Linked DNA regions of Frondihabitans sp. PAMC 28766. The protein of the gene in region 1 binds, or shares a complex with, the protein of each later gene. Links are inferred from orthologs where the notes say so. Each region holds a gene or a part of one and is shown on either strand. Other genes may lie near its edges.

Evidence for each region.
Region 2: AX769_RS10785 (region 1) and AX769_RS04690 share a complex: the UniProt entries of both Bacillus subtilis proteins name them as parts of the possible RNA degradosome complex. The link is inferred for Frondihabitans sp. PAMC 28766 from one-to-one orthologs.

What each region holds. Positions count from the first base shown.
Region 1 is NZ_CP014513.1:2,225,670-2,240,939, forward strand. Bases 5,306-8,275 are described here. They hold AX769_RS10785 (polyribonucleotide nucleotidyltransferase), read left to right. Parts: upstream 5,306-5,638; coding sequence 5,639-7,912; downstream 7,913-8,275. Outside these bases: AX769_RS10765 (MFS transporter), read left to right, coding at 1-1,160; AX769_RS10770 (acyltransferase), read right to left, coding at 1,287-2,495; AX769_RS10775 (class I adenylate-forming enzyme family protein), read right to left, coding at 2,492-3,979; AX769_RS23925 (hypothetical protein), read right to left, coding at 4,035-5,303; AX769_RS10790 (aldo/keto reductase), read left to right, coding at 8,368-9,369; AX769_RS10795 (TetR/AcrR family transcriptional regulator), read right to left, coding at 9,391-9,954; AX769_RS10800 (pitrilysin family protein), read left to right, coding at 10,246-11,610; AX769_RS10805 (histidine phosphatase family protein), read left to right, coding at 11,631-12,233; AX769_RS10810 (GNAT family N-acetyltransferase), read right to left, coding at 12,230-12,706; dapB (4-hydroxy-tetrahydrodipicolinate reductase), read left to right, coding at 12,742-13,482; AX769_RS23935 (hypothetical protein), read left to right, coding at 13,496-13,954; AX769_RS10825 (TIGR01777 family oxidoreductase), read right to left, coding at 13,931-14,824; thyX (FAD-dependent thymidylate synthase), read left to right, coding at 14,932-15,270. UniProt on the Bacillus subtilis protein: Involved in mRNA degradation. Catalyzes the phosphorolysis of single-stranded polyribonucleotides processively in the 3'- to 5'-direction. Necessary for competence development in Bacillus subtilis.
Region 2 is NZ_CP014513.1:951,770-967,060, reverse strand. The notes cover bases 7,700-10,690. They hold AX769_RS04690 (6-phosphofructokinase), read left to right. Parts: upstream 7,700-8,676; coding sequence 8,677-9,705; downstream 9,706-10,690. Other genes in these bases: AX769_RS04685 (MDR family oxidoreductase), read left to right, coding at 9,751-10,690; AX769_RS04695 (DUF4190 domain-containing protein), read right to left, coding at 7,938-8,585; AX769_RS04700 (DNA-3-methyladenine glycosylase), read left to right, coding at 7,700-7,836. Also shown: AX769_RS04735 (bifunctional proline dehydrogenase/L-glutamate gamma-semialdehyde dehydrogenase), read right to left, coding at 1-2,452; AX769_RS04730 (MarR family winged helix-turn-helix transcriptional regulator), read left to right, coding at 2,494-2,964; AX769_RS23675 (hypothetical protein), read right to left, coding at 3,031-3,183; AX769_RS23670 (hypothetical protein), read right to left, coding at 3,191-3,895; AX769_RS04720 (pyridoxamine 5'-phosphate oxidase family protein), read right to left, coding at 4,059-4,556; AX769_RS04715 (rhodanese-related sulfurtransferase), read right to left, coding at 4,567-5,442; AX769_RS04710 (GntR family transcriptional regulator), read left to right, coding at 5,525-6,196; AX769_RS23665 (GntR family transcriptional regulator), read left to right, coding at 6,193-6,870; more of AX769_RS04700, read left to right, coding at 6,880-7,699; more of AX769_RS04685, read left to right, coding at 10,691-10,758; AX769_RS23660 (GntR family transcriptional regulator), read left to right, coding at 10,862-11,542; AX769_RS04675 (GntR family transcriptional regulator), read left to right, coding at 11,578-12,258; AX769_RS04670 (GntR family transcriptional regulator), read left to right, coding at 12,298-12,987; AX769_RS04665 (ABC transporter ATP-binding protein), read left to right, coding at 13,045-13,806; AX769_RS04660 (hypothetical protein), read right to left, coding at 13,898-14,857; hemL (glutamate-1-semialdehyde 2,1-aminomutase), read right to left, coding at 15,146-15,291. UniProt on the Bacillus subtilis protein: Catalyzes the phosphorylation of D-fructose 6-phosphate to fructose 1,6-bisphosphate by ATP, the first committing step of glycolysis.

The DNA.
Region 1 (15,270 bases):
CGAGCCTGCACCTGACGACGAACGAGCTCGGCTGGGTCGTCTCGGCGTTCTCCATCCCGTACGCCCTGCTGCAGGTCTTCGGCGGCAACATCGGCGAGCGGTTCGGTGCGCGCAAGGCCCTGTTCTGGATCGCCCTGCTCTGGGGTGTCGCCACCCTCGCCACCGGCCTCTCGATCGGCTTCTGGACCCTGTTCGGTGCGCGCGTGCTGCTCGGACTCACCGAGGCGGCTGCCTTCCCGACGGCGACGAGCGCGATGACGCGCTGGGTGCCTTCTGACCGCAACGGGTTCGTGCAGGGCGTCGTGCACTCGGCGTCGCGCCTCGGCAACGCGGCCGCGCCCCTCGTCGTGGCCTGGCTGATCGTGTGGGCCGGCTGGCGCGTCTCGTTCCTCGTGCTGGGCGTCGTCAGCATCGTCTGGGGCGTGATCTGGTTCGCGTACTTCCGCAACCGCCCCGACGAGCACAAGCGTGTCACCCAGGTCGAGCTCGACGAGATGCCCGACCGGCCGAAGAGCGCCGCGCGCCCGCCCGTGCCGTGGCGTCGTCTCATCCCGAGCATGGTCCCGGTCGCCTTCGTCGACTTCGGCTACGGCTGGACGCTCTGGGTCTTCCTCACCTGGCTGCCGTCCTTCCTCGGCGACAGCTACGGGCTGAAGCTGCTGTCGTACGCGGGTTTCACCTCGGTGGTGCTGATCGGCGGGGTGTTCGGCGACACCGTCGGCGGCATGGTCAGCGACGCGTTCTACCGGCGCACCCGCGACATGCGGAAGTCCCGGCGCAACACGCTCGTGATCGGGCTCATCGGCTCGGCCGCCTGGCTCGTGCCGGTCTTCGCGATCCACAATCTCGTCGTCGCGATCGTCTCGCTGACCATCTCGTTCTTCTTCCTCGAGCTCTGCAACGCCACCCTCTGGGCGATCCCGATGGACACGGCGCCCGAGTGGGCGGGCACGGCGAGCGGGATGATGAACACCGGGTTCGGCATTGCCGGCATCCTGTCGCCCATCGTCTTCGCTGCTGTCCTCTCGGCCACCGGATGGCAGTGGCCGTTCTTCGCGTCGATCGTGCTGCTGCTCGTGGCGGCCGTCGTCGCCTGGCGCATGAACCCGCGCCGCATCACCTCCGCCGACGGCCTCGCGCCGGCCCCTTCTTTGCCCTAGGCTCCTGGCCGCCGCAGCACCGGTGCGGAAAAGGTCGATGCCGGGCGGTGCGCCGAAACTAGTGCGGAAGACGCGGATGGCCGGGCCGTGGTTCAGCCGAAGCCGCACCAGTGCGCCATGGAAGCGTCAGGCGCGGGCCTTCGCGGCGGCGGCCTCGACAGCCGCGGCCTTGGTCTTCCGCGAGCGGTAGGGGCGACCCGTCAGCGCCAGGCTGAGCGGCGTCCGGCGCACGATCTCGATCAGAGCGACTGTCGTGACGACGACCAGGACGTAGAGCACCGGGCTCAGCCACGGCGACGGGATCGTCTTCGCGAGCCAGCCGCCGCCGGCCAGCAGCAGCCAGATCATGTACGGATGGGCGAGGAAGATGCCGAACGAGCGGTCGGAGGCAGTGTCGACCAGGCGAGCCATCCGCGACCCGGCGACTCTCTGATCCGCCCATTTCGTGCCGAGAGCGAGGAACCCCAGGATGACGGGCACGCTCCAGACGATCGTGACCGGCTGCAGCGCCGTCGCCGCCTTCGAGGGCCCGTACCCGAGCGAGAGATTGAACGCGTAGACGCCGATCGACAGGACGGCGCCGGCCAGAGCGATCCAGGCGATGCGGATGCGGTGCGCGCGCACCCACGAGAGCAGCTGCACCCGGTGGTCGGCGGCGACGGCGCCGACCACGATCATGAACAGGTAGCTCCAGAACTCGATGTTCTGGTATTTGTTCCAGGGCGCCGTGAACGAGCGGTCGTACAAGTAACTCGCCGTGACGAGCAGCTGGAACACGAACGCCACGACCACGACCAGCACGTGGAATCGACGCGTCTTCGCCACGAGCCAGACGAGCACCGGCAGCAGCAGGTACACCTGCATCGTCACGAGCAAGAAGTAGAGGTGGTACCAGGCGGTGCCGGTGTACAGGTCGTACCAGAAGGTGTCGAGCAGCTGCAGGCCGTCAATTCGCGTCGAATCGTGCACCCAGTTCGAGAAGACGTAGATCGCCGACCACGAAATGTAGGGCACACCGACCAGGAGGAAGCGCCGGGGCCAGAACTCCTTGAGCGGCCGCGGCTTCATCTGGAAGCTGTAGACCAGCACGAACGCCGTCAGCGCGAAGAACACCTCGCGGGTGAAGTGCACCAGCACCAGGAACCCGTTCTGCACGACGTCGTCGGGACCTGCGGCATGGCTGACCGCGTGCACCGCGATGACGCAGGCGAAGGTCAGGATCCGCAGGATGTCGACCTCGTAGAGGTGCTTGCGTCGAGGGGCGACCGACGCGCTCGGGTCGCCCTCGACGATCTGCTCGGGGAGATCGCCTTCGCGGCTTGCCGTCGTGCTCACGCCTTCGACGCCTCCGCCACCATGTCGCGCGTGCGGTTGCGCTGCACCTTGCCGGTGGGCGTCCGGGGGAGGTCGTCGACGACGGTGACGTCGAGGGGCCGCTTGAATCGGGGCAGCTCGGCTTCGCAGCGAGCCGTCAGGTCGGCGGCCAGCGCGGCGCGGGCGTCGGCGGGCGAGTCGAGGTCGGCGGGGATCACGTAGGCGACGGGCACGGAGCCCAGGATCGCGTCGGGCCGGGCCACGACGACCGCCTCGCGCACGCGAGCGTCCTCGAGCAGGACGTCCTCGACCTCGGCGGGATAGACCTTCTCGCCGCCGCGATTGATGACGTCGTCGGTGCGGCCCGCGAGATACACCCAGCCGTCGGCGTCGAGGTGCCCGAGGTCACCGGTGCGCAGCCAGCCCTCGGCGTCGAACCTGTCGGCGGCGCGCCCCTGGAAGTAATGGGTGACGACTCCGGGCCCGCGGATCCAGAGCTCGCCGATCTCGCCGACCGGCAGAGCATTGCCGTCGGTGTCCCGCGGCTCGATCTCGTCGCCGACCGGGAGGCCGACGGAGCCCGGGCGCGGATCCTGACCCAGGGGAGTGGCTGTGATCTGGCTCGCGCCCTCGGTCATGCCGTAGCTGATGATCATCGGGATGCCGCGGAAGGTCGTGCGGACGGCCTCGGGCAGAGCCGACGAGGCGCTGCGCACGAAGCGGAGGCTCTCGGGCGGCACGGCCGGCCCCGACTTGGCGAGCACGGCCAGGATCGCCGGCACCGCGTTCAGCCAGGTGATGCGGCGTTCGGCGAGCAGCTCCCAGAAGCCGGTCTTGTGGAATCCCCTGTCGAGCACCAGCGTGGCCCCGGCGACGAGCGTCGACAGCAGGCCGACGACCTCGGCGTTGACATGGAAGAGCGGCAGCGAGTTGAAACCGCGGTCGGCGCTGGTCAGCGCGTTGTGGTCGGCGATCGCCCGGGCGACGTAGAGCAGCTGCGCCTCGGTGATCTCGACCCCTTTCGGCTGCCCGGTCGACCCGGAGGTGAAGAGGATCACGGAGCCGGCCGACGCCGCTTCGATGATGCGGGCCGCAGGATCCTGGTGCTCACCGGCCTGCGGGGCACCGGTCGCGCTCTCGGGGCGGAAGACCTGCACGTCCGTCTCTCCGGGCTCGGCCCGGTCGGTCACGATCGCCTCCGACGAGCCGAGGGCCGCCGACTTGAGCGTCTCGGCCCAGGTGCCCTGCGGGTTGACGGGCACGCTGCGGCGACCGGAGGCGACGACCGACAGATGGGCCACGGCGAAGCTCAGTGGGTCGGTCACGTCGATGACGACGGTGGCGCCGGGGGAGACCGCGCCCGCGGCGAAGGCCTCGGCCCACTCCGCTGCACGCGCTTCGAGGTCGCCGAACGTGACGACGCGGTCGGAGCGGGCGTCTTCGAGATAGGGAGCCGTCGGCGAATCGCTCGAGCGGGCTGCGATCAGCGAGGCCAGGGAATCCATGGCCATCAGCGTAGGCGCGCCTGCTATGACTCGCCTATGGACGAGACTGCCCGGCTCAGTACCAGTTGTGCGAGACCTCGTGGGCCCAGGCGCCGCAGGGGCTGCCGTAGGCGCTGGCGATGTAGGCGAGGCCCCAGTTGATCTGTGTGCGGTAGTTCGTCTGCCAGTCCAGGCCGTAGCCGGCCATCTTGTTGGCAGGGAGCGACTGCGGGATGCCGTAGGCGCCGCTCGAGACGTTGAGTGCGTCGGTGCGCCAGCCGGACTCCTGGTTCCAGAGCGACACGAGGCACGACATCTGCGACGACGCCCAGCCGTGGCTTCCGAGCTGGCTCGAGGCGTAGGACTGCGCGCCGGCCGGGTCGTCGACGACGCCCGTGCCGAGATTGCCGCCGGAGCCGGTCGAGGTCGAGCCGCCGGAGCCGCTCGGCGAGCCGCCGGAGCCGCTGGACGGGATCGAGGCGCCGCTGTCGCTGGGGGGAGGCGTCGCCGCCTTCTGCTCTGCCAAGAGCTTGGCCGCGGCTGCCGCGCGAGCCTTCTCTTGAGCCAGCGCAGCGGCCCGGGCGAGCACGACGCCATGGTTGTAGCCCGCGAGCTCGACCGCCGCCGTCTTGTCGAGGGTGGCGAGCTGCGCGTCGAGGGTGGCCTGGTGCGTCGTGGCGCTCGAGACGGCGCCGTCTGCGGTGGCCTGGGCCGACTGGGCTGCCGCGAGAGTGACCTTGGCTTTGCCGGCCAGAAGGTTGCGCTGCTTCTCGGCGACGGTGGCTTGCGCGCTCAGCGACGACACCGCCTTGCTGGCGACGGTGGCCTGGTCGAGCACCGTCTTCCACTGGGTGCTGAGCTGCGACAGGGCTCCGAGCTTGTAGAGGGTCGAGTCGGCCGTCTTGCCGTCGAACAGCTGGCTGTCGAGCTGTGACGAGCTGCCGATGCGGTAGAGGTGGGCCGCGAGCTGACCGGCCTCCTGGTGGGCCTCGTCGGCCTTCTTCTTCTGGGCGGCGACCTGCGCCTCGAGAGCGCTGGCGGCGCTGGAGGCCGCAGCGAGCTGATCCTGCGCCTGCGCGTTGGCGGCATCGGCCTTGATGGCGGCGGTGCTCTTCGCGGCCGCTTCGGTGCGGAGGGAGGTCAGGGCCGAGGTGATCGCGTCGACCTGGGTCTTGGTGGCCTGGGCGTTGCCCTTGGCCGCCTGCACGTCGCTCCACGACGGATAGGCGGAGGCCGACTGGGGTGCGAGCACTGCGCCGGCCACGACGAGAGCCACTGCCGCGGCACCCGAGAGGGCGATGACAGCGTTTCGGCGCACGGGGGAGCGTCGGGCGACAGAAGGCATGAACTCGACTCTAACGCCAATCTCACGAGTAACACCAGTAACACGCGTAACGGGCGGCGCGCCCCGTGCGACCCCGGAGGGGCTCCGTCACCCCCGGGTGCTACCCTGGGGCCCCAGGAGCAGGCTGGCAGCAGCTGGTCACCGGTGGTGATGTGCGAGGCGTGACGCGTCTCGACCGTTTCTACTGTTGACCAGGCATACGCCCAGCGGAGGCGCCACGATGGCGCCGCGCGTTCGTAGGCGCATTGACGTGCCTGAAGGCCACTTCTCCTGCTGCAAGACATCGCCCTCCAGACGGGACGGACGATACAAAACAAAGAGGAGAAAACCCCCATATGGAGGGTCCAGAAATCAAATTCGCCGAAGCCGTCATCGACAACGGCAAGTTCGGCACCAGGACGGTCCGGTTCGAGACCGGCCGTCTCGCGCAGCAGGCTCAGGGAGCCGTCGCCGCGTACCTCGACGAAGAGACCATGCTTCTCTCCGCCACCTCCGCTTCGAAGAATCCGAAGGACAACTTCGACTTCTTCCCGCTGACCGTCGACGTCGAAGAGCGCTCGTACGCCGCGGGCAAGATCCCCGGCTCGTTCTTCCGCCGCGAGGGCCGCCCCTCGACCGAGGCGATCCTGGTCTGCCGTCTGATCGACCGGCCCCTGCGCCCCTCGTTCGTCGAGGGCCTCCGCAACGAGGTGCAGATCGTCATCACGGTGCTCAGCATCGCTCCTGACGAGTTCTACGACGCTCTGGCCATCAACGCGGCCAGCGCCTCGACCCAGATCTCGGGTCTACCCTTCTCCGGCCCTGTCGCCGGTGTGCGCCTCGCGCTCATCAGGGGCCAGTGGGTCGCCTTCCCGAAGGCCTCGCAGCTCGCCGACGCCGTCTTCGATCTGACGGTCGCCGGCCGCGTCGTCACGGATGCCTCGGGCAACGAAGACGTCGCGATCATGATGGTCGAGGCCGAGGCCACCGAGCACGCCTGGGGCCTCATCCAGGGCGGCGACACCAAGCCCGACGAGGCCGTCGTCGCACAGGGCCTCGAGGCGGCCAAGCCGTTCCTCAAGGTGCTCGTCGAGGCGCAGGCCAAGCTCGCGGCGCAGTCCGCCAAGGCCATCGCCGACTACCCGGTCTTCCCGCCCTACACCGACGAGGTCTACTCGGCCGTCGCCGCTGTCGCGGAGGAAGAGCTCAAGGCCGTCTATCAGATCGCCGCCAAGGTCGAGCGTCAGGATGCCGACGACGCCCTGAAGAGCCGCGTCAAGGCCGCCATCGCCGAGCAGGTCGAGGCCGGCACGTTGCCTGCCACGGCCACCGGCCAGGTCTCGGGCGCCTACAAGTCGGTCACCAAGAAGGTCGTCCGCTCGCGCATCCTGACCGAGCAGATCCGCATGGACGGCCGCGGCCTCGCCGACATCCGCCCGCTCGACGCCGAAGTGCAGGTCATCCCGCGCGTGCACGGCTCCGCCATCTTCCAGCGCGGCGAGACCCAGATCCTGGGTGTCACCACGCTCAACATGCTCAAGATGGAGCAGCAGATCGACTCGCTGAGCCCGATCACCAAGAAACGCTACCTGCACCACTACAACTTCCCGCCCTACTCGACCGGTGAGACCGGCCGAGTGGGTTCGCCGAAGCGCCGCGAGATCGGCCACGGCTTCCTGGCCGAGCGCGCCCTCGTCCCGGTCCTGCCGTCGCGTGAAGAGTTCCCCTACGCGATCCGTCAGGTCTCCGAGGCGCTGTCCTCCAACGGCTCCACCTCGATGGGTTCGGTCTGCGCCTCGACGCTCTCCCTCCTCAACGCCGGTGTTCCGCTGAAGGCCCCCGTCGCCGGTATTGCCATGGGTCTCGTCTCCGACGAGGTCGACGGCCAGACGCGCTACGCCGCCCTGACCGACATCCTGGGCGCCGAAGACGCGCTCGGCGACATGGACTTCAAGGTCGCCGGCACGTCGGAGTTCGTCACCGCGATCCAGCTCGACACGAAGCTCGACGGCATCCCGTCGGCCGTGCTCGACGCCGCCCTCAAGCAGGCGAAGGAGGCCCGCACGGCCATCCTGAACGTGCTGAACAGCGCGATCGACGCCCCCGACGAGATGGCGCCCACGGCTCCTCGCGTCATCAGCGTCCAGATCCCGCAGGACAAGATCGGCGAGCTGATCGGCCCGAAGGGCAAGACGATCAACGCGATCCAGGACGAGACCGGTGCCGACATCTCGATCGAGGAAGACGGCACCGTGTACATCGGCGCCGTCGACGGCCCCTCGGCCGAGGCTGCGCGGGCGCAGGTCAACGCCATCGCCAACCCGACCAACCCCGAGATCGGCGAGCAGTTCTTGGGCACGGTCGTCAAGATCGCGACCTTCGGTGCCTTCGTCTCGCTGCTCCCCGGCAAGGACGGCCTCCTGCACATCAGCGAGGTGCGCAAGCTCGCCGGTGGCAAGCGCGTCGAAAACGTCGAAGACGTGCTCGGTGTGGGCCAGAAGATCCTGGTCGAGATCACCAAGATCGACGACCGCGGCAAGCTCTCGCTCGCCCCGGTGATCGCCGACGAGGCCGACACCGACTCGTCCGGCGCGACCGAGGTCTCGGAAGACGCCTCCGTCGAGGTCTAGCCTCACCTGCTGCACCCCGGCGCCCGTCCTGCTCACGCAGGGCGGGCGTCGTCGCGTTCGGCTGCAGACTTGGCGAAGGGCCGGAGCGATCCCTACCGCTACGGCCCTTCTGACACCGGCGAACCCGCCGGCTGATGTGGCGGCACCGCTCCCCACCACTGAGAACGCTGCCCCGGAACCCTCCCAGGAACCGCACACGACAGACATTACGGACGCCCTCTGTGCGCAGCACTTGCTGTGCCCTCGGGTCTGCTGAGCGGCGCCTATGCTCCTCCTGGCAACGGATTTGTAACGATTGTGGAAACTCGGACTCGCTGCGCCGCCTCGCCGCTTAAAGCGGACGTAATCTCGAATTCAGAGCAAGGATCAGGAGGCGGCCAGTGACCGAACCGACCCCACGAGTCGAATCGGCACCGTTGCCTGCACACAGCACCCTCCCGAAAGCCGCACCAGTCGTGTCCGAACCTCGAGCCCACGGCCGTCACACGAACCCGCTCGCCCCGATCAAGACGGTTCCGGTCGACCTCGGCATCATCCAGCCGCGTCGTCGCCTCGGTGTCTCCGACCTGCGGGTGTTCCCGGTGGCGCTCAGCGGCAACGTCTTCGGGTGGACCGCCGACGAGCAGCAGACCTTCGATGTGCTCGACACCTACCTCCAGGTCGGCGGCAACTTCATCGACACCGCCGACTCGTATACGAATGGGCTCAGCGAGACCCTGATCGGCTCGTGGCTCGCGTCGCGCGTCGCCCGCGACGACATCGTGCTCGCGACGAAGGTGGGTAAGAGCGAAGACAATCCGGGCCTCACCCCCCGCGCCATGGAGCGAGCCGTCGACGCCTCGCTCGCTCGTCTCGGCACCGACCGCATCGACCTGCTCTATCTGCACATCGACGACAGCGAGGTGGCCTTCGAACGGACCCTTCTGGGCGTCGACCGCCTGATTCGAGCAGGCAAGGTGCGGTACTTCGGGGGCTCCGACCATTCGGGCAACCGGCTCTACGAAGCCAGGATCGCCGCCGGCATGCTCGGTGTCGCGCCGATGGTGGCCCTTCAGAACCAGTACAGCCTCGTCCGCCGCACCGAATACGAACGTGATCTCGCGAAGGTCGCGGCGCAGCAGCGCTTGGCGGTCATGCCGCGTTTCGCGCTGGCGAGCGGGTTCTTGACGGGCAAGTACCGCACGAAGGCCGACATCAAGGGGCATCGCCGCGGCAGCGAGGTGGCGAAGCTGCTGACGAAACGCAACCTCAGGATCGTGAGCGAGCTCGACCGCATCGCCTCGCTGCACGCCGCCCCGGTGGCTGCCGTCGCGCTCGCGTGGCTGCTCGCCAAGCCGAACGTGGTGGCGCCGGTCGCGAGTGCGACGTCGCCGCACCAGGTTCTGGAGCTGGCCGAGGCCACTCGCGTGCAGTTGACCCGGCACGAGATGGCCGAGCTGGACCGCGTCAGCGCCTAGCGGACTTCGACGTGACGACTGCTACTTGCAGTCGGCGAACAGCCGGTCGGTCACCCGGATGAGGGCGGCCGTGGCAGCGATGGCGTCGCCCTCGTAGCCGCCGACCATGGCTCCGTCGCGGGCGAGGAGGAACTCGTCGGCTGCGTCACCCGACATCGGGTGCTTGGCGCCGCGGAACAGCTCGACCATGGTTTCGGTGTACCAGTCGCGGTGCTGTACGACGATGCGGCGAACGGGGTGGGCCGCGTCGGCGAACTCGGCGGCCGCGTTGATGAAGGGGCAGCCGCGGAATCCGTCGCTCTGGATGTCGTCGACGATGGAGTCGCGGATGCCGCGAAGCGTCTCGAGAGAACCGTCGGCAGCAGCGCTGATCGAGTCGGCGAGTGCCTTGGCCTCGTCGCGACGCCGCCCGATGTACTCGAGGACGAGATTGTCTTTGGCGCCGAAGTGCTTGTAGAACGTGGCCTTGGTGACCGACGACTCGGCGATCAGCCGGTCGACGCCGACGGTGCGGATGCCTTCGTCGTAGAAGAGACGATCGGCCGTGACGAGCACGCGGTTCTTCGCGCCTGGGCCCGGTTGCAAGACCCGTCGACCCTCTGAGGAGGCCCCTCCAAGGGAACGCTGGACGGCCGTTGGGGGGAATTCGACCGTCACAGCGTGGCTCCTTGGGACTGATTCGGCTGGGGACCCGTCATCAGGGGAAATGAGGGTTCAGACATCGAACGTCCGAGCTAGCCGCCGACCGAATCAAGCTAGGCGCAGATCCGGCCGGTGAAATCAGTGTATCACAGAGGAGGACAAACAGACGGGTTCGTCTGTCCACATCGGTCGTACCCCAGTTCGGGTGTCACGCATCCCGTAGGCTCGATGGCGATGAACGGACCTGTCCCGCTTCCCCTCGACGACCTCGAGCTCAGCTTCCGCGTGTCCGGCGACGAACTGGTGCGACGCAGCGTGCTTCCGTCGGGCATCCGCATCCTCACCGAGCGCATGGCCGGGGCCCGCAGCGCCACCGTCGGCTTCTGGGTCGCGGTGGGCTCGCGCGACGAGACGGCTGCCGAACGCGGGTCGACGCACTTCCTCGAGCACCTGCTCTTCAAGGGCACGCCGACACGCAGCGCGTTCGACATCTCGGTGAGCTTCGAGTCGGTCGGCGGCGAGCACAATGCCGCCACGGCCAAGGAGTACACCTGCTATTACGCCAAGGTGCGTGACGTCGACGTCGACATGGCCGTCGACGTGCTGGCCGACATGGTGACCTCGTCGGTGATCGACCCCGACGAGTTCGAGGTCGAGCGCGGCGTGATCCTCGACGAGTTGGCCATGGCCGACGACGACGCCGGCGACGTGGGCAGCGAGCGTCTCTTCGAGTCGGTGCTCGGCGACCACCCGCTCGGCAGGCCGATCGGCGGTTCGCCCGACAGCATCCGCGCCGCCCGTCGCGACGACGTCGTGCGGCACTATCGCGAGAACTATCGGCCGCAAGACCTCGTCGTCACGGTCGCGGGCGCCGTCGACCACGAGGCGCTCGTCGGTCGGATCACGGCCGCGCTCCGCTCGGCGGGCTGGCCCGACACCGAAGCGACCCCCGTGCCCCGGCGCCCCACGGCGACCGCAGAGCTCTCGCAGGGCGCACCGGCCGTGGTGATCCCGCGGCCGCTCGAACAGGCCACCGTCATGCTGGCCGTGCCGGGGCTCGCGCTGACCGACCCGCGGCGGCCGACCCTCAGCATCCTGAACGCCGTTCTCGGGGGAGGGATGTCGTCGCGCCTCTTCCAGGAGATCCGCGAGAAGAGGGGACTCGCCTACTCGGTCTACTCGTTCACGCCGAGCTACTCCGACGCCGGGCTCTTCGGGCTGTACGCCGGCAGTGCCCCGCGCAACGCCGTCGAGGTGTCGAAGCTCATGCTCGACGAGTTCGACCGACTGGCCGACGACGGCATCACCGAGCACGAGTTCGAGCGGTCGCTCGGCATGCTCGGCGGGGCCGCCGCGCTGGCCCTCGAAGACAGCGACACGCGCATGAACCGCCTCGGCCGAGCCGAGATCTCGACCGGAGAGTTCGTCGACCTCGACGAGTCGCTGGCGCGCCTGGCCCGAGTCACCAGTGAGGGTGTGCAAGAGCTCGCCCGCGAACTTCGCTCGAGAGTACTGTCCACTGTGGTCGTCGGCGACGTCGAGCCTGCCCTGTTCGATGCCGTTGTCGCCGAGCCGGTCGCAACGACGCCTCCGGCGTAGCAATGAATCAGGAGGCGACAGTGTCGCACTACCTCTATCTCATCCGTCACGGCGAGCAGCAGGACGCCGAGTACGGCCTGCCCGACGGCCCCCTCTCAGAGCGCGGCAAGCGGCAGGCCAAGGCCATCGCCCAGCGTCTCGGCGGCGTGCCGTTCGACGCCGCCTGGCACTCGCCGCTCGAGCGCGCCACCGAGACGGCGGCGATCATGACCGAGATGATGCCCGCGCTGACGCCGCGGCCCTCTACTCTGCTGTTCGACTGCATCCCGTCCGGGCCGACACCCGACATGCCGAGCGCGTTCAAGCCGTTCTTCGGTGGCATCACCGAGCAGGAGATCGAGGCCGGCGAGGCCCAGATGTCCGACGCCGTCGCCGAATACCTCACCCCGGCTCGCGAAGACCGTCACGATCTGCTGATCACCCACAACTTCGTGATCGGCTGGTTCGTGCGCGAGGTGTTCGGCGCCCCGGCATGGCGTTGGATGGGGGTGAATCAGGCCAACTGCGGCCTGACCATCATCCGAGTGCGCTCGGCGAAGCCGCCAGAACTCGTGACCCACAACGACCTCGGCCATCTGCCGGTCGAGTTGCGCACGGGGCTGCCGGTCGAGCAGCCGATCTAGAGCGCCTTCGCGTACCAGGTGGTCGCGTTCGGGTTGTCGTTGTACGGCTCGATCGTCTCGTAGCCCGACGTGCGGTACAGGCCGCCGGCGGCCGTTAGGCTGTCGTTCGTGTCGAGCACGGCGACGTCGGCGCCGAACGCCTTCGCGCGCCGTTCGAGCTCGGCGAGCAGCTTCCGTCCGAGGCCGCGACCGCGCCCGGCCGGCGCGACGAAGAGGTGCTTGACCTCATAGCGGAGCCCGCCCGACGGGCCCGGCGTCAGGCGTCGGATCCCGCCGCATGCGACGCCGGTCTCACCGGTGTCGAGGTCGACCACGACGAACACTCCGGCGGGCGGCACGAATGCCTCGGGAGAGGGGGACGTCGTCGTGTAACCCGCAGGATCGGGGAAGGTCGCGATCCGCTCGGCGAAGTACGCCTCGAGAAGCGCGTGCGCCTCGGGCTCGTCGACGGCGATCTCTCGGAAGTGCACCACGGCATCCGATCGTAGCGAGCCGGTAGGTTTGACGCATGTCAACTCGCGTCGCCGTCGTCGGAGCCACCGGTCGGATGGGGCAGCTCTTCCTCCGGCTGATCGACGAGGGCCCCGACCTCGAGCTCTACGCCGCTCTCGGCAGCCGTGACGACCTCGAGGGCGTCGTCGGCGCAGACCTCGCCGTCGACGTCACCGTGCCCGCGGTCAGCCCCGGAATCGTCGAGAAGGCGGTGCGGGCCGGCATCCCCGTGCTCGTCGGCACGTCCGGCTGGTCGGAGCCGCGCCTCGCGAGCCTTCGCCGCGTCGTCGCCGAGGTCGACGGCCCCGGCGTCCTGGTCGTCCCCAACTTCTCGATCGGCTCGGTGCTGGCCACCACCTTCGCCACGATGGCCGCGCGCTTCTACGAGTCGGTCGAGATCATCGAGACGCACCACCCCGGCAAGGTCGACTCGCCCTCGGGCACCGCCATCCGCACGGCCGAGCTCATCGCCGACGCACGGCGAGACCTCGGGCCCGTGATCGCCCCGCACGCCGACCAGCGGGCCCGCGGCCAGCAGGTCGCGAGCGTGCTCGTGCACAGCCTGCGGCTGCCGGGCATCGAGGCGCGCCAGGAGGTCGTCTTCGGCGGCTCGGGCGAGACGCTCACCCTCACGCACGACACCACCTCGCAGACCGCCTACGAGCAGGGCATCCGTGTCGCGCTGGCCGCGGCGCCGACCATCTCGGGCGTCGTCGTGGGGCTCGACCAGGTGCTGCCTCTGGGGACGTCGCGATGACGGGGGCCGCCTCGTGAAGGGTCGCATCGCCGCGATCGTGATGTGCGCTCTGCTCGCGCTCTACCTCGTGCTGACGGGCACTCGGGCCGTGCAGTTCGTGCTGACCGGCGTGCCGATCGCCGTCGTGCTCGGCATCGCCCTGATCGTGCTGCCGATCATCGGAGTCGCCGCCCTCCTCTTCGAGATCCGCTTCGGCATCCTGACCGAGACGATCGTCAGACAGCTCGAGCGCGAGGACGAGCTGCCGGTGGACGACGTGGCTCGTCGCCCGAGCGGCCGCTACCAGCGCGAAGACGCCGACGCGGCCTTCCCGGGCTACGCGCACGCCGTCGAAGAGGCTCCCGACGACTGGCGCGCGTGGTTTCGGCTGGGTCTCGCCTACGACGCGTGCGGCGACCGGCGCCGAGCGCGAGGCGCGATCCGGCGCTCGTTCAGGCTGCGCCGCGTGTCACGAGCCGAGCAGCGCGCCTAGAGCCTTCTCGACGGTGTCGTCTCTGAACTCGAAGCCGTCGGCCACGAGCTTGGCGGGCACGACGTGCTGGCTCGAGAGCAGCATCTCCTGGCCGGCGTCGCCGAGCAGCGCGCGGATCGCGAACTCGGGCACGGCCAGCTTGTAAGGGCGGTGCAGATCTTTCGCCGTGAGGGCTGTGAGGCGGTCGCTCGTGGCGGCCACGGGCCCGGCGAGATTGACCGGCCCGTCGAGGTCGCTCGTCAAAAGGTGCACGATCGCGGCGGCCTCGTCGTGGAGGCTGATCCAGGGCCAGATCTGCGCGCCGGTACCGAGTCTCGAGCCGAGGAAGGCCTTGGTGAGCGCGAGCAGCGGCTTCATGGCACCCCCCGGGCCGATCACGACGCCGGTGCGGAAGGTGACGACGCGCGTGGCCTCCGGAGCCTTGTTCGCCTCGGCCTCCCAGTCGACCACGACGTCGACGAGGAAGCCCTCGCCCTTGGCGGACTCTTCGGTGAGCGTGTCGAACGGGCGGTCGCCGTAGAAACCGACCGCCGAGCCGCTGAGGAAGGTCGCGGGCGCATTGGCCGCGTGGTGCATCGCCTGCGCCAGGGTGCGGGTCGCGTCGACTCGCGAATCGTGGATCTCGTGCTTGTAGGACGACGTCCACGGCAGCTTCGAGAGCGATGCGCCCGAGAGGTTGATCACGGCGTCGGCCCGATCGAGGAGGTTGTAGTCGAGGATGCCGGCCTGCGGCGACCAGGTGAACTCGCTCGCGTTGGTCGTCGGCCGGCGCACGAGGCTCAGCACCTCGTGCCCCGCCTTGCGCAGCTGCGTCGTCACCTCCGTGCCGATCAGCCCCGAGGCTCCTGCGATCAGTACGGTCTGTGCCATGTCTCGTGCCTTCCCCTTCGTCGGGCTCTCACAGTAGGCGCGAGCGCTGGGACACGACCGGGACGGCGGCCACGGGATTGTCGGTGCGGCCCGCTAAGGTCGGGGTCGTGCCTGAAGACTCCGCTGAGAACCCACGCCCGCAGATCGAATTCCGCTCCGACGTCACCGTCGAGCTGGTGCGCTCCAGTGCTCACGACTCCGACGTGCTGTTCGCCGCTCGCGTGTCGACGATGGGCGAGCAGACCCTGGCCGGCGCGCAGGCCGATGCGGAGGGCGACCAGGCCACCAAGGGTGCCGGTCTCATCAACTACCTGATGCGCGATCGACACGGTTCGCCGTTCGAGCACAACTCGATGACCTTCTACGTGCAGGCGCCGATCTTCGTGTTCCGCGAGTTCATGCGGCATCGCATGGCTTCGTACAACGAAGAGAGCGGGCGCTACCGC
Region 2 (15,291 bases), 1.3 Mb from region 1 along the record:
GAGCCCCCGGCTTCAGCCACCACGTCTCGCCCTCGCCGAGCACCGTCAACCCGCGTTCGAGCTTGCCGGCGGGCGGGTCGATCAGCGGGCCCATGCGCGTCGTCGCCACGTCGGGGTAGCCGACACGGATGCTCTCGACGGCGTCGATCAGCTGCCGCCTGAAGCGCTCGCTCTCACCGACCGATCCCACCAGGATCACGAGAGACGCGGCCGAGCACTTCTGCCCCGCGTGCCCGAAGGCGCTGGCCACGACATCGGCCACCGCGAGGTCGAGGTCGGCCGACGGCGTCACGATCACGGAGTTCTTGCCGCTCGTCTCGGCGAACAGCGGCAGATCGGTGCGCCACGATCGGAAGGCGGCAGCAGTGTCGAACGAGCCGATCAGGATCACGCGATCGACGGCGGGGTGGGCGATCAGCTCGCGCCCCAGGTCGCCCTCGTCGAGGTCGACCAGGGCGAGCAGCGACCGTGGCACTCCGGCCCGCCAGAGGATGTCGGCGAGCACCGCGGCGGTGCGATGGGCCTGCGGCGCCGGCTTCAGGATGACGCCGCTGCCGGCCGCGAGCGCGCCGAGCACACCGCCCACGGGGATGGAGGCGGGGAAGTTCCACGGCGGGGCGACGACCGTCAGCCGCGGCGGCAGCGGTCGTGCGTCGCGGATCGTGTCGAGCTCGCGGGCCTGCTCGGCGTAGTACCGCGCGAAGTCGATCGCCTCGCTGACCTCGGGGTCGCCTTCGGCGATGGTCTTGCCCGTCTCGCTCGCCATGACCTCGATGAGGTCGGCGCGGCCCGCTGCGAGCCCCGCCGCGACCAGTTCGAGCAGCTCGGCGCGAGTGGCGCCGTCCTGGCGCCCCCACTTGACACCGGCCTCGGTGACGCCGGCGACGATCTCTTCGAGCCGCCCGGCGTCGTCGACCCAAGCGGCCTCGATGGTGTCGATGCCGAGCTCGCTCGTCGCCGCGCGATCCAGGATCTTGCGCGCCCAGCCCCGATTGGCCTCGAGCGCCGCGTCGGTGTCGGGCTCGTTGACGAAACCCGAGTGCATGTCGAGGTCGTAGCCCCGGGTGCGATCCTGCGTCCGATTCGGGCCCGGTGCCACGTCGTCGTCGCGGTTCTCGAACGCGTCGAGCGAGGCCAGGAAGCGTGACTTCTCGCGCTCGAAGACCGCAGGGTCTTTGCCGAGCTCGAACGCCCCGGACAGGAAGTTCTCGGGGCTGGCGTTCTCTTCGAGACGGCGCACGAGATAGCTGATGGCCGAGTCGAACTCGCGTGGGTGAACCACGGGCGTGTAGAGCAGCAGCCCGCCGACGTCGGCGCGCACGGCCTGAGCTTGCGCTGTCGCCATGCCGAGCAGCATCTCGAAGTCGACCCGGTTGGTGACCATGCGCTGCTTGGCGAGGTTCCACGCGTAGGCGACGTCGAAGAGGTTGTGCCCGGCGACCCCGATCTTGACTGCTGCGGCGTTCTCCGGCTGGAGCGCCCAGTCGAGCATGCGCAGGTAGTTGGTGTCGGTCTCGACCTTCGACGACCAGGTGGCGAGGGGCCAGCCGTGCACGGTGGCGTCGACCCGCTCCATCGCGAGGTTGGCGCCCTTCACGATGCGGACCTTGACCGGCGCGCCGCCCCGGGCGAGGCGGGCCCTGGACCACTCGGTGAGCAGCTGCAGGGCGCCGAGCGCGTCGGGCAGATAGGCCTGCAGCACGATCCCGGCCTCGAGCGCGAGCATCTCGGGGGTGTCCAGGATGCGAGTGAAGACGTCGATGGTCAGGTCGAGGTCGTGGTACTCCTCCATGTCGAGGTTGATGAACTTCGTCGTCGGCGCGGCCGCGGCCAGCTCGTACAACGGCAACAGCCTCTCGACGAGGCGGTCGCTCGTCTCTTCGAACGCCCACAGCGACAACTGACTGGCGACGGCGCTCGCCTTGATCGAGACGTAGTCGACGTCGTCACGGGCGAGCAGCGCGCGCGTGCCTTCGAGCCGGCGGTCGGACTCGGCCTCGCCGAGCACCGCCTCGCCGAGGAGGTTGAGGTTGAGGCGCGAGCCGTCGCTCCGCAGCTTCTCGAGGCTGGCGCCGAGGCGGTTCGGCGTCGCGTCGACGATGAGGTGCTCGACCATGCGGCGGAGGGCTCGGCGGGCCATCGGCACGATGGTGCGAGGCGCCCCGGTCGCCAGCCCGCCGCCGGTGGCGATCGCGGCCCGGAGATACCAGGGCAGGAACCTCGGGATCGAATGGCTCAGCTCTTCGAGGCTGCGCGCAGCGACGAGCAGGTCTTCGGGGCGCACCACCCGGTCGACGAAACCGAGTGTGAAGTCGAGCCCCTTGGCATCCTGCAGCACCCCCGCGAGGCGGGCCGCAGAGGGGTCGACGCGGGCACCCGTCGTCGCCGACAACCACCGGCGCACCGTCTCGACGGACTCCTGGGCGAGGTCAGCGGGGCGCACGTCGGACATGCAACGAGGATATGCCGCACGACCGTCTCTACACTGGGCGAATGGCCGACCAGCTCACGGAAGACGACTGGGCCGTGTGGGATGCCTTCTACTCCATGCGGCGACGACTGGATCGTGCCCTCGAGCTGAGACTTCAGGCAGAGTCGGGCGTGTCCGCGCCCGAGTACGAGATCCTCGCCGGGCTCGGCCGCAGCGCCGACCGCCGGCTGCGTGTGCGAGACATCGCCGAGCAGATCGGCTGGGAGAAGAGCCGCGTCAGCCACCAGGTCACGCGCATGGAAAAGCGCGGCCTGGTGCAGCGTACCGACTGCGACCTCGACGCGCGCGGCACCTGGGTCGAACTGACGCCGGAGGGCCGACGCGCGATGCTCGCGTCGAGCCGCGGGCACAACGAGGCCATCAAACGCTACTTCGTCGACGCCCTCGGCTCGGAGGCCGATGCCGATGCCGTCCGCTCGTTCGCCGAGCGCGTCCTCACCGCCATCGGCGAGGACGCGCACCCCGGCGACTAACCCCGGCCCTTCCCGGAACACCAACAACGCCCCCGGCAGCTACCGGGGGCGTTCTTGGTCGGGCAGTTATTCGCGCCCTCGCTCCTTCGCGATGAGTGTTGCGACGCGCTCATCGCGACGATGACCGGCCCGGCGAACGATCGCGGCGATCGCAGCAACCACGGCGGCGACGATCAGGATGTTGAGAATCAAACCGATGGGGGAGAAGTCGACGAGCATGTCGTACCTAACTCTGAACGTTGAATGAGTAGCTGCCCCCGTGGAAGTCGGCGAAGGCGATGATCGTGTCATAGACGGCAACCGATGTGTAAGTTCCCGTTCGGTTGAAGTTGTAGGAATGTGCGGTCGTGGACACGCTGGGTGTCGCCGAATAAGTGAGGCCGATTCCGGACGACCCGACCACGCCGTAGGAACGAATCTCAGCTCGGATGTTCGTCTTGCTCACTTTTGCGCTACTCGCCATCTTCACTGACACCGAATACTTATGAGTGATCGGGCCGCTCCCATTTGTGTTGAGATTGCCTTGGATTCGACCGGTCATTCCTCCAGACGTTTTTGCGTTGTTGAAGTTCCGTGAAGCTCGGCCGAGTTGGGCTGCATTGCCGTGAGCGTAAATACGGACGAATTCCGCGTCAGCCGGGTCGAATGCCTCTAAAACCTCGTAGGAGTCATCCAGATCATGGAACCTGTCGACGATTTCACGAGACGAAAGATCCCTGTTCTGGGCGAAGCTCGCTTCTGCAACATGCAAGGGAGCAAGGGCTTTCTGTTGATCCTCGGTCAGGGAAGTCGATTGACCTGTGTTTTGCGCGCTCACTGCAACCGCGCTCCGTGTCTGCCCAGCTTCCTGAGCGCCAGCCACGTCAACGCTCGAGCTACACCCAGTTAGCGCTGCTGAAGTCATCACGGCCAGTGCTCCGATTGTGGCCATCGGTTTGTCATAGACGCCATAGTCATACCTCGTTTTCATTCTGAGTTGATGTATTGGGTATGACTGTACGGAAAGGTCGATCTCGGGGCAAGTCCTTCGACGGCACGCGAAAAAGCCCGGCCGACAGGCCGGGCTTTCTCTGAACCCACTGACAGACGCGGGGCTAGAGGGCGATCGTCTCGTTGTCGCCAACGTTCTCGGGGTGGCCGCCGAGCGCCGCGGCCTTGGCGTATTTGAAGAGCGTCACGGCCTTCGGCTCGGTGCTGGTCCAGGATTCGACGGTGTGGGCGTCGACCTTCAGCAGGGCGACCTGCGGGTCGTCGCGGCCCTGGTCGAACCAGGCTTCGGCACCGGTGTTCCACAGCTCGTCGATGGTCGCGCGATCCTGCGACAGGGTCGCGGTGCCCGAGATCGACAACCAGCCCTTCGAGGTCTCGACGCCGACGTTGACCTCGGGCTCGGATTCGATGTCGTGCACCTTGTGGCTGTCTTTCTGCACGAAGAAGTAGACGGCGCCGTCGAAGTCGCGGTCGACGATGGCCAGCGGCCGGCTGACGAGGTGGCCGCCTTCGTCGACGGTGGCGAGGAGGCCGATGCGCGCCTTGTCGAGCACGTCGGCCACGGTCTTGAGCTCTTCGGGTGTCGCTTTGTCGGTAGTCATGCGCCGGACGCTACGCCGCAGCGGCGTGCGGGGCACACAGGGGGCTGTCGGGAGCGCAGGAGGCGCAGACGACGAGCTGCTCGCGGCACTGCGGGTCTCTGCAGTTCTGCATGTCGCTCGTCGCCGAACCGCACACCACGCAGCGGCCCAGCACCGCGGCGTGGTCGCTGAACGACACCGAGCCCCGCCTGTCGAAGACGTACAGCGATCCCTCCCAGAGCCCGTCGTCGCCGAACTGCTCGCCGTAGCGCGCGATGCCGCCGTCGAGCTGGTAGACCTCGCTGAAACCTCGGTCGATCATGAGCGAGCTCAGCACCTCGCAGCGCACGCCGCCGGTGCAGTACGTCACCACCGGCTGATCCTTCAGGTGGTCGTAGCGGCCGGAGTCGAGCTCGGCCACGAAGTCACGGGTGTTCGCCACCTCGGGCACGATCGCGTCATGGAAGCGCCCGATCCTGGCCTCGAACTCGTTGCGGCCGTCGAAGAACGCGACGCCCTTCTGCGCCACCAGCGAATGCAGTTCGTCGGGGCTGAGCTTCGTGCCGCCGCCGACGACGCCGTGCTCGTCGACGCGCAGTTCGTCGGGGGCGCCGAAGCTGACGATCTCGTCGCGCACCTTCACGCTCAACTTCGGGAAGTCGCCGCCGCGGCCGTCGCTCCACTTGACGTCCAGGTCGCGGAACGCGGGGTACTCGCGGGTCGACTTGAGATAGCGCTTCACATCGCGGATGTCGCCCCCGACCGTGCCGTTGATGCCGTCTTTCGAGATCAGGATGCGACCCCGCAGCCCCAGCGCCTGGCAGAGGTCGCGCTGCCAGAGACGAATGGCCTCGGGGTCGGGCAGAGGCGTGAAGACGTAGTACAGGAGGATCTTGGGGGTCGCCACCCGGGGAGTCTAACTTCCGCTGGAGGGGGCATCGGTTAGTGTGTGAAATGTTTATACGTCGACTTCCCGATCAGAGGTGCCCATGCCCGTCCCTCCTCCGACCACCCCCCTGGCCGATCCGGCGGTCCAGCGCCGTCTGCGCAAAGACGAGGTCTTCGACCAGATGCTCCGCGCCATCCTCGACGGCACGCTGCATCCCGGCGAGAGGCTGCGCGACAGCGACCTCCAGCGCTGGCTCGGAGTCTCGCGCACGCCGATCCGACTCGCGATCGATCGGCTGGCCGAGATGCGCCTCGTCGAGGTGCGCGCGAACAGCTCGACCCGTGTGAGCCCCGCGCGGCCGGACCGCATCCCGCAGACCATCGAGGTGATGTGCGGCCTGTGGGCTCTTGCCGCGCGGCGCGCGATCGTGCGGCTCGAACCGGCGCTGGCAGCCGACTGCGCCGGGCGGCTCCGACGAGCGGCCGCCGCCTGCCGTCGACCCGCCCGCACGCCGGTCGACGCGGTGGAGGAGATGCGCGACGCCCTCTACTTCTTCAGCGTGCACGCTGGCAACGAGCTGCTGCCGCAGCTGGTCGTCAAGCTGGGCGCCGACCTCCGCTTCCAGCTGTCACTGCCCGGGGCCGGGGTCGACGTCGGCCGGTTCGCCCTGACCTTCGACGAGCTCGCCGTGGCCGTCGAGCAGGGCGACGGGGCCCTCGCCGAGCGAGTCTTCGACCGAGTGCGCCGCACCACCCTCGGGGCCGCCGCGTGACGCCCGTGCCGGCGGGCACAGGCATCCTGGCGTCGGGCGAGCTGCTCAGCGAGACCGTCAAGCGTCGCATCCTGGGGGCGCTCTTCGCCGGCACCCTCACGCCGGGCGAACGGCTTCACGACGAGCAGCTCACCGCCTGGCTCGGCGTCTCGCGCACACCCGTGCGCACCGCCCTCGAACAGCTCACCGAGGTCGGCCTCGTCGAGATGCGGCCCAACTGCTTCACCCGAGTCGCGAGCCCGACGCTCGCCTCGCACCGAGCGACCCTCGACGTGTACGGCGCTCTGCACGGCGCGGTGGCCCGAAGCGCGGTGCCCGAGCTCGAGCCCGGCGACATCGTGAACATCACCGCTGCAAGCGATCGGGCCGTGACGCAGGTCGGGCGTCAGGCGCAGACGGCATGGTCTCTGCCGTCGCTCGAGGCCATGGGCGCAGTCACCGCCTTCCTGTCACGGCGGTGCGCCAACCCGGTGCTTCTCGCGGCGGCCGACGAGATCGACCTCCGCCTGGCGTTCTCGTTCCTCGCCCTCGAGATCCCCGTCGATCGGGTCGCGGTCGGCCGGTGCTCTCGGGGTGCGGTGGCCGCCGCCGAACAGCGAGACCCCGAGCTCTTCGTCGAGACGATGCACGACTTCCTCTCGTCGTGCGAGAGCGGTGTCGTCCGCGCCGATTAGCCTGTCCCCATGTCTCTCACGGCGGTGCTCCCCGGTGCGACCGGCCCCGCGTCGCCGTCGGTGTCGACCGTGTACCGGCCGCAGTCGCCGGTGCACCTCCATCAGACCGTGCGGCCGCTCAGCCGGGGCAGCGGCGACCCGTGCTTCCGGGTCGTCGGCGAGTCCGTGTGGCTCGGGGTGCGCACGCCTCAGGGCGCCGGCACGCTGCGGCTCACGCCGGGCAGCGCCTCGGTCGAGGCGACGGCGTGGGGCGACGGCGCCGAGTGGCTGATCGAGCACGTGCCCGAGCTGCTCGGGCACGGCGACGACTGGTCGACGCTCGACGTCACGGGCAACGCCTTCTTGGCCGACGCCTCCCGTCGGCTGCCCGGGCTGCGCCTCACGCGCACGAACCTGGTGGTGCAGATGCTCATCCCCGCCGTGCTCGAGCAGAAGGTGACGAGCACCGAGGCGTGGCGCGCCTGGCGCCAGCTCGTGCGTGCGCAGGGCACCGCGGCTCCCGGCCCTGCCCCGGTCGGGCTCATGGTCGCCCCCGACGCGGCGACGTGGGCCCGGATCCCGAGCTGGGAGTGGCACCGCGCCGGCGTCGGCCCTCAGCGCTCGGCCACCGTCATGCGCGTGTGCGCGGTGGCAGCGGGCCTCGAGCGCACCCTCGGCCTCGGCCGCGGCGGCGGCGAGGTGCAGAAGCGCCTCCGGTCGGTCGTGGGGGTCGGCGTGTGGACGGCGGCCGAGACCAGCCAGCGAGCCCACGGCGATCCTGACTCCCCCAGCGTCGGCGACTACCACCTGCCCGCCCTCGTCGGCTGGGCCCTGATCGGCCGGCCGGTCGACGACGACGGCATGCTCGAGCTGCTCGAGCCCTATCGCGGCAACCGCGAGCGCGTGATGCGCCTCATCGGTGGCAGCGGCTTTCGCAAGCCTCGGTTCGGGCCGCGCATGACGATCCAGGATCACCGCTTCCACTGACCCGACGCACGACCCCTCCCACCCTTACCTTTTCGGCAGGATCTCCCCGAACATCCGGTAAGGCCCTGCCGAAAAGGTGAGGGTTGGAGGCCCAGCTGCAGCTACGGGCAGCCGACCTGATCGCCCGACTGGGTGAGGTACTGCCCGGGGCCGACGAGGGCACACTGCTGCGACAGCGACACCTCGTAGCGCACCCACGAGATGCCGACGGCGCCGCCGATCACGATGTTGAGCATCGACACGACGATGCCGGCCGTGCCGAGAGCGCCGGCGAGGCCGACACGCCGCGACTGGCGCAGCGACGCGATGCCGATGAAGACACCGACGATGCCGACGAAGAAGCCCACGACGATCGACACGATCCCGGTCGTGCGGCCGGGGTCGCCGTCGACCGGCAGCCACGACTGCTCGTCGCCCGGCTGGGCCGGGGCCCACTGCGCCTCGGCCGGGTCGACGAGCTCGCCGAAGGTCGGTGGCGGGGGCGCGAACGAGGGGTCCCCAGGATCCTGCGCCGTGACCTGCGAGGGCAGCTCGCGGACCGAGATCGGCTGGCCTTCGGGTGCCCACGAGCGCGGCGCGGTGGGCGCCGCGGTGCCGGAGTCGACGGCGCCAGGCGGAGGACCGACCGGGATGCCGACAGGGCCGGCGTACGCCGCGACGGGCGGCGGCGGGCCGGGTGGGCCGACGCGCGTGCCCTCGCCGCGCCGGAAGCGGGCGAGGGAGGGATCGTTCGACTGGGGGCCGGTCATCGACTCGACCCTAATACGTCCGTGGGACATGATGGAGCCACGAGCCACCGGCGGCCCGCCTCGTCAGCCGCCCAGTCCAACGGAGTGCACCATGCGAATCGGAATCCTCACCTCGGGCGGCGACTGCCCCGGCCTCAACGCGGTCATCCGCGGCGCCGTGCTGAAAGGCATCCAGATCCACGGGCAGGAGTTCGTCGGATTCCGCGACGGCTGGCGCGGAGTGGTCGAGGACGACCTCGTCGAGCTGGTTCGGAAAGACATCCAGGGCATCTCGAAGCAGGGCGGCACGATCCTCGGCACGAGCCGCACGAACCCCTTCGAGGGCGACAAGGGCGGGGTGGAGAACATCGCCCGCACCCTCGAGCGCCGCGGCATCGACGCCATGATCGCGATCGGCGGCGAGGGCACGCTGGCTGCGGCGAAGCGCCTCACCGACGCCGGCCTCAAGATCGTGGGAGTGCCGAAGACGGTCGACAACGACCTCGGCGCGACCGACTACACGTTCGGCTTCGACACCGCCGTGCAGATCGCCGTCGACGCGATGGACCGCCTGCGCACCACGGGCGACTCGCACAGCCGCTGCATGGTCGCCGAGGTCATGGGCCGCCACGTCGGCTGGATCGCACTGCACTCGGGAATGGCCGCCGGGGCGCACGCCATCCTGATCCCCGAGCAGGCCACGAGCGTCGAGCAGCTCGCCGAGTGGGTGCGGTCGGCCTACGACCGCGGCCGCGCCCCGCTCGTCGTCGTCGCCGAGGGCTTCGTGCCCGACCACGAGAACGACGCCCACTCCGAGCGCGGCCTCGACGCCTTCGGGCGGCCCCGGCTCGGCGGCATCGGCGAACGGCTCGCACCGCTGATCGAAGAGCTCACCGGCATCGAGACCCGTGCCACCACCCTCGGGCACATCCAGCGCGGCGGCACCCCGTCCGCCTACGACCGGGTGCTCGCGACGCGACTCGGCATGGCCGCCAGCGACTCGGTCGTCGAGGGGCGCTGGGGCCGGATGGTGGCGCTTCGCGGCACCGACATCGTGCACGTCTCGCTCGAGGAGGCACTCGGCTCGCTGAAGGTCGTGCCGCAGGATCGCTACGACGAGGCCGCGATCCTGTTCGGATAGCTTCGAAGAGGGCTGAGGCCTGCAGCCTGGGGCTAGCGTCGAGGCATGACTCGAGCAATCGTTCTCCCCGCCGAAGGCCCCGCCGCAGTCCAGGACGTCGACGACGACTTCTTGGCCGGCGAGCACAGCCCGGGCGGCCACGCCGACACGCCCCGGGGTGTGCTCGTCGACGTCGAGTGGTCGAGCCTCAACTACAAAGACGGCATGGCCATCACCGGCGACAAGGGCGTCGCCCGCATCCGCCCGCTCATCCCCGGCATCGACCTCGTCGGCACGGTGGCGCGCGGCGACGCGGCGGGCCGCTTCTCGGTCGGCGACAGCGTCGTGCTGAACGGCGCCGGCATCGGCGAGACCCGGCACGGCGGCCTCGCCGAACGGGCTCTGGTCGACGCCGCCTCGCTCGTCGAGCTGCCCGAAGACATCACGCCGCGCCGCGCCGCCGCGATCGGCACCGCCGGGTTCACAGCCATGCTCAGCGTGCTCCGCATCGAGCGCGATGTGGCGCCGAGCGACGGCAGGATCCTGGTGACCGGCTCGGCGGGCGGCGTCGGCTCCGTCGCCATCCTGCTGCTCTCACGGCTCGGCTACGACGTGACCGCCTCGACGGGCCGCCCCGAGCAGGCCGACTTCTTGCGCTCGCTCGGTGCCGGCGACGTCATCGACCGAGCCGAGCTCTCAGAGGCCGGGCGCCCGATGCAGAAGCCCCTGTGGGCGGGGGCGGTCGACTCGGTCGGCAGCGCGACCCTGGCGAACGTGCTGGCACAGACGAGCTGGGGCGGCACGGTGACGGCGAACGGGCTGGCACAGGGCAGCGACCTCCCGACCACTGTGCTGCCCTTCATCCTGCGCGGGGTCACGCTCGCGGGGGTGAACTCGGTCGATGCGCCGCTCGCTCTGCGCGAGGAGGCCTGGGCGCGGTTGGCCGGCGACCTCGACTTCGACCGGCTCGACGGGCTCACCGACGAGGTCGGTCTGGCCGACGCGCTCACCCTCGCCGACGAGATCCTGGCGGGTCGTGTTCGCGGGCGGACGGTCGTCGACGTCCGGCGCTGACTTGTGCGAATGCTGCGACCCGGGGGTGTGTCGTGGACAAAACCGTCAGGCGTATTCTAAAGTCTGAGATACTCGATACATTCAGCTGCATAGAAGGTAAGGCATGCCCGTCCCCTCCGGCCCCGAGAACCCAGGGCCCCGCCGCCTGCTGCGCGACATCGTCTTCGAGAAGATGATCGGCGCGATTCAGGATGGCACGCTGCAGGCCGGCGAGCGGCTCAACGACGACGAGCTGGTCGCCTGGCTCGGCGTCTCGCGCACTCCGATCCGCGAGGCCATCGCAAAGCTCGTCGACTACGGCCTCGTCGAGATGGAGGCGAACCGCTACACGCGCATCGTCCAGCCGACATTCGAGATGTACCAGCACGCCGTGCAGATGCTCGGCGGGTTCCACGAGCTGAGCGCGCGCTGGGCCTTCCCGAAGTTCACCGACCGCGACGTCCAGGACTACTCGAAGCTCGCCGACACGGCGATCGCTCATCTGAAGGCCCACGACACCCGGGCCGTCGCCGACATCGGCGCTCTCACCTCGTTCACTCTCGAACGGACGGGCAACCCGCTCCTGCCGCAGCTCGAGGCGACACTCAACGCCCGCGTGGTCTTCATGGTGCAGGCCGCCCTCGACGACTTCCAATGGGACGAGACCCTCGACTACGTCGAGGCCCTTCGCGCGGCTGCGGCCGACCGTGACATCGACGCCGTCATCGGCGCCTTCCGCGTGTTCCAGAGCATCACCGAGCACCACCTCGCGGCCGTGCAGGCGCACGGCTCCATCCCGGCCTGAGGGCCGGACACAACCCGAACCGACCAGGGAGAGCCATGCCAGTCCCCGTCCCCACCAACGAGAACGCCGCGCCCCGCCGCCTCCTGCGCGACGTCGTCTTCGACAAGATGCTCGCCGCCATCGGCGACGGCACCCTCGAGCTCGGCGAGCGCCTCAACGACGACGAGCTCGTCCGCTGGCTCGGCGTCTCACGCACGCCTGTCCGCGAGGCCATCGCCAAACTGGCCGACTACGGCCTCGTCGACATCGAAGCCAACCGGTACACCCGCGTGATCTCGCCGAGCCTGCCCGAGGTCGCCGACACCGTCCGCACCGCCGTCGACCTGTGGCGGCTCGTCGCCGCTCGCGCCGTCGAAGTGATGTCGGACGAGCAGGCGGCCGGCTTCGCGACGCTGGTCGACGACGTCCTCGCCGCCTTCGATCGGCGCGAGGGCGACTTCGGCCTCCGTTTCGGCAGCCTGTTCGACTATCTGACCGCTGCGGCCGCGAGCCCGGCCCTCGACCGCATGTCCGAGACGGTCTCCGCCCGAGCCGCCTTGCTCACTCGCAAGGCCGAGGGCGCCTACCAGTGGGACGCCGGCAAGGTCGTCGCCACGAAGCTCAAGACTGCTGTCGCCGCGCACGATCCGAAAGCCGCCGCCGCCGCGCTGCCCGCATCCGACTTCATCGAAGGATGGACCGAGCGCGTCCGCGCCCTCAACGTCTTCCCCGCCTGACCCCGCCCACACACACCGTCCGATTCGGAGTACACACCCATGCCCGTCCCCGTCCCCGCCGCCGAAGCCCCCGCACCCCGCCGCCTCCTGCGCGACGTCGTCTTCGACAAGATGCTCGCCGCCATCGCCGACGGCACCCTCGAGTTGGGCGAGAGGCTCAACGACGACGAGCTCGTCCGCTGGCTCGGCGTCTCGCGCACCCCGGTGCGCGAGGCCATCGCCAAGCTCGCCGACTTCGGCCTCGTCGACATCGAGGCCAACCGGTACACCCGCATCATCTCGCCCTCGCTCGCCGACTTCGCCGACACGACACTGACCGCGTTCGACGTCTGGGCGATCGCCGCACGCCGCGGCCTCCCCGAGCTGTCGAAAGACGAGGCCAAAGAGGTCGCCCGCCTGTTGGGCACCGTGAAGCGCAGTGCGTCGGGTGCTCTGCCCGCCGACGCCATCACCAACTTCGCATCCGCGCTGCAGGTGATCGCCGGCGCAGCCTCCAGCCCCAGCATCTCGCGCCTCCTCGAGACGGTCGGCGATCGCGCCGCCCTGCTCTTCGGCATCGCCAGCAAGACCGTCACGTTCGACGTCGCCGCAGTGCTTCTGCCCAAGCTGCTCGACGCGGTCGCAGGGCGCGACGGCGAGGCCGGCGCGAAGGCGTTCTCCGATGCGTTCGACGGGATGGGCGACTACGTCGGCAAAGTCGGCGCTGCAGGCGTCTTCCCCGAGAAGTAGGGTGCGCTGAACTCGAACGCCGCGGCCGGCACCGGTGACGCGCCCGTCGTCCTCGCATTGGACGATGTCCGCGTCACCCGTGCCGGTCGCGATCTCCTTCAGCACATCGACCTCTCCGTGCGCTCCGGCGAGCACTGGGCCCTCATCGGCCCCAACGGCGCCGGCAAGACGACGATGCTCACCATGTGCGGGGCGCTCGGGCACCCGTCCGGCGGCACTGTCGAGGTGCTCGGCCGCCGTCTCGGCCGCGTCGAGCTGCGCGAACTGCGCACGCACATCGGCCACGTCGACCCGCGCCACCGCATGATCGCCGACAACAGCGTGCTCGAGGTCGCTCTCACCGGCATCACCGGCTCGAGCGACCCGGTGCCCCGCTGGGAGGCGAGCGCCGACGAGGTCTCCAGAGCGCAGGATCTCCTCGCCTCGGTCGGCCTCGCCCGTCGCCTCGACTCCCGCTGGAGCACCCTGTCACAGGGCGAGCGCGGCCGCGCCCTCATCGCCCGCGCCCTCATCGGCGATCCTGCCCTCCTACTGCTCGACGAACCCGCGACCGGGCTCGACGTCGCCGCTCGAGAGCACCTGCTGGAGACGGTCGACGCGCTGCGGGTCTCGCATCCTGCGCTCGCATCGGTGACGGTCACGCACCACCTCGAAGACCTTCCGGCATCGACCACGCACGCCATGCTGCTGCGCGACGGCCGTGTCTTCGCGACCGGTGCCGCCGACGACGTGCTCACGAGCGAGCTCGTGTCGGGTGCGTTCGACTTCCCGCTCACGATCACCCGCACGGCAGGCCGCTGGCAGGCCCGTCGCGCCTGACCCTCGCCCCGCCTCGCCCCCGCCCCGCCCCGCCCCGCCCCGAAACCCTCGCCGGCGGCTGAAACCCTCGCACGCGGCGGCCGCGCAATGCCTAGGCATTGCGCGGTTGCCGGCGGCGAGGGTCGAGCCGGGGCAACCCACCGGCCAGCAGTCGCCGAGCGAGCTGGTCGGGGTCTCGCGCGACGGGATAGTCCCACCGCACGACCCGCCGCACTTCAGGATGTGCTTCCAGCCGATTCTGTCTCCGCTTCTCGTCGATCACGGCTTGGGTGGCCGTGCGGCCTCGGAGGAAGCGTGGATCGCTGTACTTCCAATTGCCGTCGAACTCTCCAGCGATGCCGTGCGCGGGCCACCAGAAGTCGGCGAACAGCTTGCCCTGCGCGTCGAAGAACGTCTGCTGGAGGATCGGTGTCGGAAACCCGCGGGCCGCCATGCCGATCCGGCTGAAGGACTCTCCCGGGTACTGCGCGTCGCCTGATGCGAACTCGAGGGCACGGGTCGCGGCGCGGTGACGGCGTGCTCGTGTTCGCGACTCCAAGCAGCGTTCGAGCTGCTCTCGCGTGTACATCTTCGCGTGCAGGCCGTGATCGAAGAGCACGACTCCGGTCTCGAAGCCCTCGGCGAGAGCCAGATCGACCGCAGTCCGCACGGCAGACGTCACCAGGATGCCGTCGACGCGCACGAGTTCGACGTCGGGCACGGCGCCCGGTCGGCGGAGGAGCGCGGGTGTGCGAGAGCTCGTGCTGCGCGAAGGGTCGGTGACCTGGGTCTCGGCGGGCCACGAATCGATCACGGGCATTCCCCACAGAGCCGCCGCCGACCAGTGCGAAGCGACCAGCCGGGGCGAGACGCGCGCCATGTGTTCGCGCACCCGGAGGGCGTATCGCTCGCGCTTGTCCAGCGCCTTCCACGTGAGACCGTTGATGTACGAGCCGGGAACGACCCGAGCCATCGTCCCTTTTGCAGCGAGATGCCGAAGCCCGCGACTGTTCAGGCCGCCCGCCTCGAATTCGGCGGACCGGATGGGCAGGGGCGGTGGCTCGGAAGACATGCGACGAGTGTGGACGGCATTCGAACCGTCGTCCGGGCCACGATGGCGATCTGTGGACAGCTGTGCAGCGAGCGGGGCCTGTGGAGGACAGGAGGCTCACCGCGAAACCCTCTTGGACGGCATCGGCGCAATGCCTAGGCATTGCTCGGTGCCCGGCCGCGAGGGTTTGCGCCGACGGCGAGGGTTCGCGCCGGCGGCGAGGGTTTACGCCCAGCGCGAGGGTTCGCGCCGGCGGCGAGGGCTTGCGCCCAGCGCGAGAGTGCGCCGGCAGGGCCGCCCGGGCGGGGGCTACTGGGGCGCGACGGCCGCAGCGGCGGCACGAGCCGCCGACGGCAGCGCCGACAGGATGCGAGAGATCGCCGCGTCGTCGTGCGCCGCGGTCGCGAACCACGCCTCGAACACCGACGGCGGCAGATTCACGCCCTGGTCGAGCA